One region of the Bacillus cereus group sp. RP37 genome, then DNA from elsewhere that is predicted to be linked to it. Evidence: a T-box and tRNA genes for the amino acid it is inferred to sense, from the RefSeq annotation. Region 1 holds a T-box; the other regions hold tRNA genes.

Region 1 (3,791 bases):
AAACATGGCATCTTCTAATGATATTGTTTTGATTGCAGGGAAAGGGCATGAAACGTATCAAATTTTAAAGGATTTGACTATTCATTTTGATGATAAAGAAAAAGCTCGACAAGCAATTATAAATAATAAATAGATTATCTTTTAGAAAAGATTAGATTAAGTTGTGAATGGAGTGTTATTGAATGCAAACTAGAAAAGCTTATTTATATGTATTTCATACGATGTCCGATTGGGAATACGGACATTTAATTGCTGAACTTAATACAGGTAGATATTTTAAAAAGGGTTTAGCACCTTTTAAAGTAGTTACAGTTGGAATAAATAAAGAAAGGGTTATTTCAATGGGAGGCTTGAACGTAAAGCCAGATATTTCCCTAGATGAATGTGTACTTGAGAGTAATGATTTATTGATTTTACCTGGAGGAAATACTTGGACTGAAAACATACATAAACCCATATTGCAAAAAGTTGAAGAAGCTTTAAAGATTGGTACTATTGTGGCTGCAATTTGTGGTGCAACAATAGGCCTTGCAAATTACGGATACTTAAATTCTAGAAAGCATACAAGTAATAGTTTAGATTATATGAAAATGGTTTGTCCTACATATAAAGGGGAAAATTTATATGAAATGGGATCTGTAGCGTCTGGTGAAAATCTTATTACTGCATCTGGAGTAGCTCCTTTGGAATTTGCAGTGGAGGTACTGAAAAAATTAGATGTATTTGCGCCAGATACACTCCATTCATGGTATGAATTAAATAAGACACATGAACCTGAACATTTCTTCCAGTTAATGAATTCATTAAATAGCTAAGCAATTTAGTATGATCAATAATAAAAACCATGTTTCTAATGATACTGAAGCATGGTTTTTGTGTTTTGATTAATAAATATATAAAGTAACAAATTTTGTACAATAAAAATGAATTTGAGAGAAAGAGTCACATCTTAATTATACGATTATTTCTGAACGACAAACGTAATAGCATTTGTTTTTAATTGAATGTGTCTTTCGTTTCGGACTATATTATAAGCTATTTCTTTTATTTCAACTTTTATTTCTTGCCATTCCTTATAAATGCTTTTTAATAGATATATCATATGTTCAGTTGGAAGGTTAATTTCAATTAAAGCATCTAATTCTTCTTTCGTATGTAAGTCAATTTCTTGTATGTTCGAGTTAATAATTAAACAATTGATACCACCAGTCTTTGTACCTTTTTTCATAGAATGGAGCACGTTTTTTAAATCTTCTTCTGATTGAACATGCTCTAAACTTGATATTGCAACGATATAATCAAAAATATCAGGTTGGATGTAGTAGTTTTCAATTGCTGCTTGTTCTGTTTTTATAACTTCAAAAACATCATGTTCTTTACTATAAATTTGTAATTTTGTTAAAGCGGAATCCAGTAAGTCCACACAAGTAACAGTGCCGTTATTATTTTTTATTATTTGTGCAATTGGAATGCTATTTCTTCCAACGCCAGAGCCTAGATCAAGTACTTGTAAGTTATTTTGTCCTTCAAAGTACTCCATTAAGTCCATAACTGTTTTAACCGGTTTGTAAAGCCAAGAGCCAGTTTCAAATAGTTTGTATTGTTCATAGCAAAGGTCATGATATTTCTTTTCTTCTTGTCTTATGTAATTAATACGATTCATTGTATTTCAACTCCAATACTTTCATTCTAACGAGGTCCTTTAGCAAAACTTGCTAAAGCATCTAAAACTAATTCTATATTACTAATCAAGATTTTCACCTCGCTTTATAAGATATTTATATAATTCGATTAGAATAGAGATAAACCTTTTAGTCAGAAGATATTAAGATTTGTACTGTAGAAAATTGATTTTCTCAAGAGATAAAAAAATGTATAAACATGGAGAGGAAAATGCATATGATGTTTTATGAAATTGTTTGCTTTTCTTGTAAAAATATATTTCGTGTTTACGAAGGTAGTGAAAAATATAAGCGATTTAAAGAGAAACCGAAAGGGACATATTGTTGTGATGAATGTATCCATAAAATTCAATTAGAAGCGATAAAACATTTTTTTAGATAGCTATTTTTTAGAAAAGTTTGACAATAAAAGTTTTATAAATTATCATATAAAAAAATAATATTTAAAATGGCATGGAAGAGAAGAGTAGTTAAGAAAGGATACGTACAGAGAGCTCTGGTAGCTGAGAAAGAGCAGTATACATCTTAATGAAAAAAGACTTGGAGCTGCGCAAGGAACTAATTTGTTTAGGGATGGTGCGACGGATTCTCCCGTTATAGAGATAGGGTATAAGCATATTTTGCCGTACCTGAAGAGGTTAATATGGCGACGTATTAACAAACTGAGGTGGTACCGCGAAGCTAACAACTCTCGTCCTCAAGATGAATAATCTTGGGGGTGGGAGTTTTTTTATTGCATAAATTTGAAAATATGAAAACAAATAATAATTGAGGTGAATAACATATGCATTGGGCGTATGAAGTAGCACATGAATTAATTAGAAAACATCCAAATAAAGAAACTTTTGTTTGTGCATCTGGAATCAGTCCATCTGGTTCTGTTCATATCGGGAACTTTCGCGAAATAATAACGACTTATTTTGTTGTAAGAGCACTTCAAGATTTAGGGAAAAGGACTCGTTTTATATTCTCATGGGATGATTATGACAGGTTTAGAAAAGTTCCTAAAAATATTGATCCATCTTTTGCAAAATATATTGGTATGCCATACTGTGATATTCCAGATCCGTATGGATGTCATAATTCGTATGCAGAGCATTTTGAAAAAGAGTTTGAGAAATCGCTTCAAGTATTTGGGGTTGATGTGGAATTCATATATCAACATGCTGAATATAGAAGCGGAAGGTATAACAAAAACATATTAGAGGCTTTATATAAAAGAAAAGAAATATATGATATATTAATAAGATTTAAAACTGGAGAGTGTAGTGAAGAAGAGCGAGAGAGCTTTTATCCGGTTACGTTATATTGTGAGAAATGCGGGAAAGATGCAACAACGATTACACATTTTGATAAAGTATTAAAAACAGTTCAGTATGAATGTGTATGTGGAAATCAAAATGAATTATCAGTATTAAATACAAATAAAATGAAACTGAATTGGAAAATCGATTGGCCGATGAGGTGGATGATAGAGGATGTTATTTTTGAGCCGGGCGGAAGAGATCATTCATCGGAATCGGGTAGTTATAATGTATCGAAGGAAATTGCAAGGGAAATATTTAATCGTGAAGCTCCTCATTACGTTGCTTATGATTTCATTGGAATTAAAGGGAATCATGAAAAAATGTCTAGTTCTTCAGGGAATAGTATTACACCTAGTGAGTTGTTGAAAGTGTATTTACCAGAAGTGATTCTATTTATGTTCGCTAAATATAGACCGAACGCAGCTTTTCATATCGGTCTTGATGAAGATGTGATTCGCAATTATACAGAATATGAACGATTGAAAGATAGTTATGAGAATAAAACGCTCAAAAACGAAGATTTATTTGATGCAATTAAACTCTCTAAAGTTGATAGTGGGTTTAAAGAGTATCCAAAGTTTAATCAGGTTGCTGGAACGTTACCGCTATTAAATTTTGATTCATCTATTTTACAAGGTATATTAGAAAAAACAGATAGGAGTTATGCAATAGATGCTATGATAGCGATATGTAACCGTGCAGAGTATTGGATAAGAAACTTTCAATCTGAAAAATTAATTGCGGTAAATCAAGAGAGAAATACAGAGTTTTACAACACATTAGATGAGAGGCAGAAAGAATG
Region 2 (3,791 bases), 1.7 Mb from region 1:
TGGACAACAGGTTGATATTCCTGTACCACCTCTTTATCGTTTGAGCAATGGAGGGACGCAGAAGGATAGAAGAAGCGTGCGATTGGTTGTGCACGTCCAAGCAGTTAGGCTGATAAGTAGGCAAATCCGCTTATCGTGAAGGCTGAGCTGTGATGGGGAAGCTCCTTATGGAGCGAAGTCTTTGATTCCCCGCTGCCAAGAAAAGCTTCTAGCGAGATAAAAGGTGCCTGTACCGCAAACCGACACAGGTAGGCGAGGAGAGAATCCTAAGGTGTGCGAGAGAACTCTGGTTAAGGAACTCGGCAAAATGACCCCGTAACTTCGGGAGAAGGGGTGCTTTCTTAACGGAAAGCCGCAGTGAATAGGCCCAAGCGACTGTTTAGCAAAAACACAGGTCTCTGCGAAGCCGTAAGGCGAAGTATAGGGGCTGACACCTGCCCGGTGCTGGAAGGTTAAGGAGAGGGGTTAGCGTAAGCGAAGCTCTGAACTGAAGCCCCAGTAAACGGCGGCCGTAACTATAACGGTCCTAAGGTAGCGAAATTCCTTGTCGGGTAAGTTCCGACCCGCACGAAAGGTGTAACGATTTGGGCACTGTCTCAACCAGAGACTCGGTGAAATTATAGTACCTGTGAAGATGCAGGTTACCCGCGACAGGACGGAAAGACCCCGTGGAGCTTTACTGTAGCCTGATATTGAATTTTGGTACAGTTTGTACAGGATAGGCGGGAGCCATTGAAACCGGAGCGCTAGCTTCGGTGGAGGCGCTGGTGGGATACCGCCCTGACTGTATTGAAATTCTAACCTACGGGTCTTATCGACCCGGGAGACAGTGTCAGGTGGGCAGTTTGACTGGGGCGGTCGCCTCCTAAAGTGTAACGGAGGCGCCCAAAGGTTCCCTCAGAATGGTTGGAAATCATTCGTAGAGTGCAAAGGCATAAGGGAGCTTGACTGCGAGACCTACAAGTCGAGCAGGGACGAAAGTCGGGCTTAGTGATCCGGTGGTTCCGCATGGAAGGGCCATCGCTCAACGGATAAAAGCTACCCCGGGGATAACAGGCTTATCTCCCCCAAGAGTCCACATCGACGGGGAGGTTTGGCACCTCGATGTCGGCTCATCGCATCCTGGGGCTGTAGTCGGTCCCAAGGGTTGGGCTGTTCGCCCATTAAAGCGGTACGCGAGCTGGGTTCAGAACGTCGTGAGACAGTTCGGTCCCTATCCGTCGTGGGCGTAGGAAATTTGAGAGGAGCTGTCCTTAGTACGAGAGGACCGGGATGGACGCACCGCTGGTGTACCAGTTGTTCTGCCAAGGGCATAGCTGGGTAGCTATGTGCGGAAGGGATAAGTGCTGAAAGCATCTAAGCATGAAGCCCCCCTCAAGATGAGATTTCCCATAGCGTAAGCTAGTAAGATCCCTGAAAGATGATCAGGTTGATAGGTTCGAGGTGGAAGCATGGTGACATGTGGAGCTGACGAATACTAATAGATCGAGGACTTAACCATATAATATGAAGCAATGTTATCTAGTTTTGAAAGAATATAAAAAAACTTGTTGACTTTAAAAGTAAAATAAGTTAAAATGATTCTTGTCTTAAATGAATACAGTCTGGTAATGATGGCAGAGAGGTCACACCCGTTCCCATACCGAACACGGAAGTTAAGCTCTCTAGCGCCGATGGTAGTTGGGACCTTGTCCCTGTGAGAGTAGGACGTTGCCAGGCAAAATGGAGGATTAGCTCAGCTGGGAGAGCACCTGCCTTACAAGCAGGGGGTCGGCGGTTCGATCCCGTCATCCTCCACCATATATGTCGGAGGGGTAGCGAAGTGGCTAAACGCGGCGGACTGTAAATCCGCTCCTTCGGGTTCGGCAGTTCGAATCTGCCCCCCTCCACCATTCTTAATTAATGGGCTATAGCCAAGCGGTAAGGCAACGGACTTTGACTCCGTCATGCGCTGGTTCGAATCCAGCTAGCCCAGCCATTAAGAGCCATTAGCTCAGTTGGTAGAGCATCTGACTTTTAATCAGAGGGTCGAAGGTTCGAATCCTTCATGGCTCACCATTTTAATCAAATATGCGGGTGTGGCGGAATTGGCAGACGCACTAGACTTAGGATCTAGCGCCTTTGGCGTGGGGGTTCGACTCCCTTCACCCGCACTTTTAATGAAATAACTCAAACATGTCTTGCGGAAGTAGTTCAGTGGTAGAATACAACCTTGCCAAGGTTGGGGTCGCGGGTTCGAATCCCGTCTTCCGCTCCAATTTTCAATATGACATGCCGGGGTGGCGGAACAGGCAGACGCACAGGACTTAAAATCCTGCGGTGGGTGACCACCGTGCGGGTTCGACCCCCGCCCTCGGCACCATATGCGCCCGTAGCTCAATTGGATAGAGCGTTTGACTACGGATCAAGAGGTTAGGGGTTCGACTCCTCTCGGGCGCGCTTTTATTAACGGGAAGTGGCTCAGCTTGGTAGAGCACCTGGTTTGGGACCAGGGGGTCGCAGGTTCAAATCCTGTCTTCCCGATATTCCCAAAAACATGGGGCCTTAGCTCAGCTGGGAGAGCGCCTGCCTTGCACGCAGGAGGTCAGCGGTTCGATCCCGCTAGGCTCCACTTTATTTATTATATGTCTCGGAGGTATACCCAAGTTCGGCTGAAGGGATCGGTCTTGAAAACCGACAGGCGGTGAGAATCGCGCGGGGGTTCGAATCCCTCTACCTCCTCCATTTTCTTTTTAAATGGTTTAGATACATATAATAATAAAATTTTATTTTTTCCTTCATGGAGGTATACCCAAGTTCGGCTGAAGGGATCGGTCTTGAAAACCGACAGGCGGCGAGAGTCGCGCGGGGGTTCGAATCCCTCTACCTCCTCCATTTTTTAAAAAACATTATATTGTCGCGGGGTGGAGCAGCACGGTAGCTCGTCGGGCTCATAACCCGAAGGTCGCAGGTTCAAATCCTGTCCCCGCAACCAAATGGTCCCGTGGTGTAGTGGTTAACATGCCTGCCTGTCACGCAGGAGATCGCCGGTTCGACCCCGGTCGGGACCGCCATTTATGTTGGCTCGGTAGCTCAGTCGGTAGAGCAGAGGACTGAAAATCCTCGTGTCGGCGGTTCGATTCCGTCCCGAGCCACCATTTTTTTTATGCCGGCTTAGCTCAATTGGTAGAGCAACTGACTTGTAATCAGTAGGTTGGGGGTTCAAGTCCTCTAGCCGGCATCCTTTAGGGGCATAGTTTAAAGGTAGAACTGAGGTCTCCAAAACCTCCAGTGTGGGTTCGATTCCTACTGCCCCTGTAAAAGTATATGGGCCTATAGCTCAGCTGGTTAGAGCGCACGCCTGATAAGCGTGAGGTCGATGGTTCGAGTCCATTTAGGCCCACCATATATATTATTCCGCAGTAGCTCAGTGGTAGAGCTATCGGCTGTTAACCGATCGGTCGTAGGTTCGAGTCCTACCTGCGGAGCCATGGCCCGTTGGTCAAGTGGTTAAGACACCGCCCTTTCACGGCGGTAACACGGGTTCGAATCCCGTACGGGTCATAAAAAAAAGAGTCAGCAATATGCTGACTCTTTTTTATTGTGCGTTAATCCTCCTTTATCAACTGATTTTCCTGAAATAAATAAAGGAATTTAGGAAAAGCTATGGTATGTATAAAAAGGAGGAGACAAAAATGACACGAGTGAGAGACTGTATGAGTACTCATATTGTACATTGTACACCGCTAGACAATGTATATGAGGCTGCTGTAAAGATGAAAGAAGAATCGATTGGATTGATTCCGGTTGTT
Region 3 (3,791 bases), 2.3 Mb from region 1:
GTGTGGAATCCATTTTAATGGAGGCGTTTTCTTTAGATTGTGAAAGGATTTTTCTTATGTTTTCTTTGGTGATTGAAATTATATCGGCGATTTTCTGAATATATCAAGCGCAACTCACATTTTCTTCTTTCATCTCTAATATGGTTGCTATTTCCTTATATAAAAATTCATAATTATACTTTAATAAAAGGATATATTTATATATTGGATTCATCTTTCCAAGCATGCTTTGTATTTCTACTTGAAGCTCTTTTCTCAAAAGTGGTTCATCTAATCCTTTTGATCCAATTAATTGAACAGATTCAATCGGGATTTCTTCACTACGCTTTTGCCTTCTTGATAAATCACGGTGTCTATTAATCGCAACTTGAAATAACCATGTTTTTATATAAGTAATTTTCATATTTGGTACAGACAATAATGCTTTATGTATCGTGTCTTGAACAATGTCTTCTACATCTGCTGGTGTTAGCCCCTCGCCATCAAGTTAAAATTTAATACGATCCCCAGAACCATAAAAATGGACCTCGTTGTTATAAAAGACACAATATTTTTGTTTTGGAAGCATTATAAAATTTTTAACTTTCACAGCATAATTACTTTGTAATTATACCTTTTATTATCTCAAAACCAAAAACTCTTATTAAAACTTGTTTACATACATACAAATCATATAAGTGAATAAAAAATAATTATTTTTATAACCATTAGGGGGGCAAATAAATGAATATATATTTAGCCGGGCCATTTTTCAACCCTGAACAAATTGCACTATTAGAAAAATTAGAGATAATTTTATCTAAGAAAGGATTAAATGTATTTTCTCCACGAAAATATATGAGTAAATTTCCCTTTGGATCTTATGAATGGCAATTTCAAAACTTTGTTACTGATGTAAATGCAATTCAACATAGTGATATTACCTTTGCAATATATAATGATCAAGATTCCGGAACAATGTGGGAAGTTGGGTATACTTGGTCACTTAAAAAACCTATTATTATTTTTAATACCAAAGAAAAAGTTGTTAATCTTATGATTACACAATCTTTACATGCATATTTGGATAGCTTTGATAAAGTAATTCAGTATGATTTTAATAAATTACCTCGTATATTTTATGATGGAGCTGTAACGTAATCAAAAAAAGAAAAAAGCTCATGTGAAATTAAACTTATATAATCTTAACGTGGTTTATTTCCAAAATGATGGCGATACCCCATCACCATCAAGCTAATTTTGAGGGCATTATAAAATTCTTAGGTTAATGGGCATATGGTGTTAGCCCTATTTTAAGAAAATACCTATAAATGCTTTTAGAGGTTTTTATAATAATCTTTTCATACTCCATCGCTCTCTCCTTTCTATTAGTTAGACGATTAGAATAGAAAAAAGTATACAAGAAATCTATAAAAAAAAAGCAGACGATTCAAAGTCCGCTTTTACACAACAAAAAAGAGATAGCAGATTATGCTATCTCTTTTAGTATGACCCGTACGGGATTCGAACCCGTGTTACCGCCGTGAAAGGGCGGTGTCTTAACCACTTGACCAACGGGCCAGTTCTGGCAGAGAAGAAGGGATTCGAACCCTCGCACCGCGTTCGCGATCTACTCCCTTAGCAGGGGAGCCCCTTGAGCCACTTGGGTACTTCTCTATAAATATGGCTCCGCAGGTAGGACTCGAACCTACGACCGATCGGTTAACAGCCGATAGCTCTACCACTGAGCTACTGCGGAACAATTATGGTGGGCCTAAATGGACTCGAACCATCGACCTCACGCTTATCAGGCGTGCGCTCTAACCAGCTGAGCTATAGGCCCATAATTGAAAAGCGGGTGAAGAGAATCGAACTCTCGACCAGAGCTTGGAAGGCTCTTGTTTTACCACTAAACTACACCCGCATTAAATTATAAATGGTGAGCCATGAAGGATTCGAACCTTCGACCCTCTGATTAAAAGTCAGATGCTCTACCAACTGAGCTAATGGCTCATTTTGAAAGTGGTGCCGACTAGAGGACTTGAACCCCCAACCTACTGATTACAAGTCAGTTGCTCTACCAATTGAGCTAAGTCGGCTTGCGACTTCAAAATGGTGGCTCGGGACGGAATCGAACCGCCGACACGAGGATTTTCAGTCCTCTGCTCTACCGACTGAGCTACCGAGCCTTTATGTAAAAAATGGCGGTCCCGACCGGGGTCGAACCGGCGATCTCCTGCGTGACAGGCAGGCATGTTAACCACTACACCACGGGACCATTTGGTTGCGGGGACAGGATTTGAACCTGCGACCTTCGGGTTATGAGCCCGACGAGCTACCGTGCTGCTCCACCCCGCGATGATAAAATATTTAATTTAGAAAAAATGGAGGAGGTAGAGGGATTCGAACCCCCGCGCGACTCTCGCCGCCTGTCGGTTTTCAAGACCGATCCCTTCAGCCGAACTTGGGTATACCTCCGAGATATAAACCTTTAGTGGTGGACCTTGTAGGACTCGAACCTACGACCGGACGGTTATGAGCCGTCTGCTCTAACCAGCTGAGCTAAAGGTCCTTTATGGTAGCGGCGGAGGGGATCGAACCCCCGACCTCACGGGTATGAACCGTACGCTCTAGCCAGCTGAGCTACACCGCCATAAATGATATTAAAAAAAGTGGAGCCTAGCGGGATCGAACCGCTGACCTCCTGCGTGCAAGGCAGGCGCTCTCCCAGCTGAGCTAAGGCCCCGTGTTTTTTGGAAAATCGGGAAGACAGGATTTGAACCTGCGACCCCCTGGTCCCAAACCAGGTGCTCTACCAAGCTGAGCCACTTCCCGTTAATAAAAGCGCGCCCGAGAGGAGTCGAACCCCTAACCTCTTGATCCGTAGTCAAACGCTCTATCCAATTGAGCTACGGGCGCATATGGTGCCGAGGGCGGGGGTCGAACCCGCACGGTGGTCACCCACCGCAGGATTTTAAGTCCTGTGCGTCTGCCTGTTCCGCCACCCCGGCATGTCATATTGAAAATTGGAGCGGAAGACGGGATTCGAACCCGCGACCCCAACCTTGGCAAGGTTGTATTCTACCACTGAACTACTTCCGCAAGACATGTTTGAGTTATTTTATTAAAAGTGCGGGTGAAGGGAGTCGAACCCCCACGCCAAAGGCGCTAGATCCTAAGTCTAGTGCGTCTGCCAATTCCGCCACACCCGCATATTAATTATTTCAAGAAAAAATGGGGCGACTGATGGGAATCGAACCCACGAATGCCGGAGCCACAATCCGGTGCGTTAACCACTTCGCCACAACCGCCATGATTTTCTGGTGCCGACTAGAGGACTTGAACCCCCAACCTACTGATTACAAGTCAGTTGCTCTACCAATTGAGCTAAGTCGGCTAAATGGTGGAGGATGACGGGATCGAACCGCCGACCCCCTGCTTGTAAGGCAGGTGCTCTCCCAGCTGAGCTAATCCTCCATTTGCCTGGCAACGTCCTACTCTCACAGGGACAAGGTCCCAACTACCATCGGCGCTAGAGAGCTTAACTTCCGTGTTCGGTATGGGAACGGGTGTGACCTCTCTGCCATCATTACCAGACTTTATTCATTTAAGACAAGAATTATTGTAACTTATTTAACCTTTAAAGTCAACAAGTTTTTTATATTCTTTCAAAACTAGATAACATTGCTTCATATTATATGGTTAAGTCCTCGATCTATTAGTATTCGTCAGCTCCACATGTCACCATGCTTCCACCTCGAACCTATCAACCTGATCATCTTTCAGGGATCTTACTAGCTTACGCTATGGGA

What was found. A T-box is a leader RNA that pairs with one kind of tRNA and senses whether it is charged. The one in region 1 lies ahead of lysS (lysine--tRNA ligase), so its partner is inferred to be a tRNA-Lys.
Positions count from the first base shown of each region.
Region 2: it encodes a tRNA-Lys, which carries the amino acid that the T-box ahead of lysS (lysine--tRNA ligase) is inferred to sense. The anticodon was not compared.
Region 3: it encodes a tRNA-Lys, which carries the amino acid that the T-box ahead of lysS (lysine--tRNA ligase) is inferred to sense. The anticodon was not compared.

Region 1 covers NZ_JARVHP010000001.1:2,908,283-2,912,073, reverse strand. Annotated here, with positions in the region: gene QCI44_RS15590 (UDP-N-acetylmuramoyl-L-alanyl-D-glutamate--2,6-diaminopimelate ligase) at 1-133, shown strand, start outside; gene QCI44_RS15585 (type 1 glutamine amidotransferase family protein) at 183-815, shown strand; gene QCI44_RS15580 (class I SAM-dependent methyltransferase) at 962-1,663, opposite strand; gene QCI44_RS15575 (DUF2197 domain-containing protein) at 1,894-2,064, shown strand; T-box leader at 2,128-2,384, shown strand; gene lysS (lysine--tRNA ligase) at 2,467-3,791, shown strand, end outside.
Region 2 covers NZ_JARVHP010000001.1:4,635,153-4,638,943, reverse strand. Annotated here, with positions in the region: rRNA gene QCI44_RS24620 (23S ribosomal RNA) at 1-1,501, shown strand, start outside; rRNA gene rrf (5S ribosomal RNA) at 1,604-1,719, shown strand; tRNA gene QCI44_RS24610 (tRNA-Val) at 1,725-1,800, shown strand; tRNA gene QCI44_RS24605 (tRNA-Tyr) at 1,809-1,892, shown strand; tRNA gene QCI44_RS24600 (tRNA-Gln) at 1,904-1,978, shown strand; tRNA gene QCI44_RS24595 (tRNA-Lys) at 1,983-2,058, shown strand; tRNA gene QCI44_RS24590 (tRNA-Leu) at 2,073-2,153, shown strand; tRNA gene QCI44_RS24585 (tRNA-Gly) at 2,183-2,257, shown strand; tRNA gene QCI44_RS24580 (tRNA-Leu) at 2,274-2,362, shown strand; tRNA gene QCI44_RS24575 (tRNA-Arg) at 2,366-2,439, shown strand; tRNA gene QCI44_RS24570 (tRNA-Pro) at 2,450-2,523, shown strand; tRNA gene QCI44_RS24565 (tRNA-Ala) at 2,539-2,611, shown strand; tRNA gene QCI44_RS24560 (tRNA-Ser) at 2,632-2,724, shown strand; tRNA gene QCI44_RS24555 (tRNA-Ser) at 2,782-2,874, shown strand; tRNA gene QCI44_RS24550 (tRNA-Met) at 2,898-2,974, shown strand; tRNA gene QCI44_RS24545 (tRNA-Asp) at 2,978-3,053, shown strand; tRNA gene QCI44_RS24540 (tRNA-Phe) at 3,062-3,137, shown strand; tRNA gene QCI44_RS24535 (tRNA-Thr) at 3,148-3,220, shown strand; tRNA gene QCI44_RS24530 (tRNA-Trp) at 3,227-3,297, shown strand; tRNA gene QCI44_RS24525 (tRNA-Ile) at 3,309-3,385, shown strand; tRNA gene QCI44_RS24520 (tRNA-Asn) at 3,396-3,470, shown strand; tRNA gene QCI44_RS24515 (tRNA-Glu) at 3,472-3,543, shown strand; gene QCI44_RS24510 (CBS domain-containing protein) at 3,675-3,791, shown strand, end outside.
Region 3 covers NZ_JARVHP010000001.1:567,522-571,312, reverse strand. Annotated here, with positions in the region: partial or broken gene QCI44_RS02995 (RNA polymerase sigma factor) at 104-454, opposite strand; gene QCI44_RS02990 (nucleoside 2-deoxyribosyltransferase) at 724-1,140, shown strand; tRNA gene QCI44_RS02985 (tRNA-Glu) at 1,489-1,560, opposite strand; tRNA gene QCI44_RS02980 (tRNA-Ser) at 1,566-1,656, opposite strand; tRNA gene QCI44_RS02975 (tRNA-Asn) at 1,664-1,738, opposite strand; tRNA gene QCI44_RS02970 (tRNA-Ile) at 1,746-1,822, opposite strand; tRNA gene QCI44_RS02965 (tRNA-Gly) at 1,833-1,903, opposite strand; tRNA gene QCI44_RS02960 (tRNA-Lys) at 1,917-1,992, opposite strand; tRNA gene QCI44_RS02955 (tRNA-Thr) at 2,003-2,078, opposite strand; tRNA gene QCI44_RS02950 (tRNA-Phe) at 2,093-2,168, opposite strand; tRNA gene QCI44_RS02945 (tRNA-Asp) at 2,182-2,257, opposite strand; tRNA gene QCI44_RS02940 (tRNA-Met) at 2,261-2,337, opposite strand; tRNA gene QCI44_RS02935 (tRNA-Ser) at 2,365-2,457, opposite strand; tRNA gene QCI44_RS02930 (tRNA-Ile) at 2,475-2,551, opposite strand; tRNA gene QCI44_RS02925 (tRNA-Met) at 2,556-2,632, opposite strand; tRNA gene QCI44_RS02920 (tRNA-Ala) at 2,653-2,725, opposite strand; tRNA gene QCI44_RS02915 (tRNA-Pro) at 2,741-2,814, opposite strand; tRNA gene QCI44_RS02910 (tRNA-Arg) at 2,825-2,898, opposite strand; tRNA gene QCI44_RS02905 (tRNA-Leu) at 2,902-2,990, opposite strand; tRNA gene QCI44_RS02900 (tRNA-Gly) at 3,007-3,081, opposite strand; tRNA gene QCI44_RS02895 (tRNA-Leu) at 3,111-3,191, opposite strand; tRNA gene QCI44_RS02890 (tRNA-His) at 3,215-3,290, opposite strand; tRNA gene QCI44_RS02885 (tRNA-Thr) at 3,301-3,376, opposite strand; tRNA gene QCI44_RS02880 (tRNA-Val) at 3,381-3,456, opposite strand; rRNA gene rrf (5S ribosomal RNA) at 3,461-3,576, opposite strand; rRNA gene QCI44_RS02870 (23S ribosomal RNA) at 3,678-3,791, opposite strand, start outside.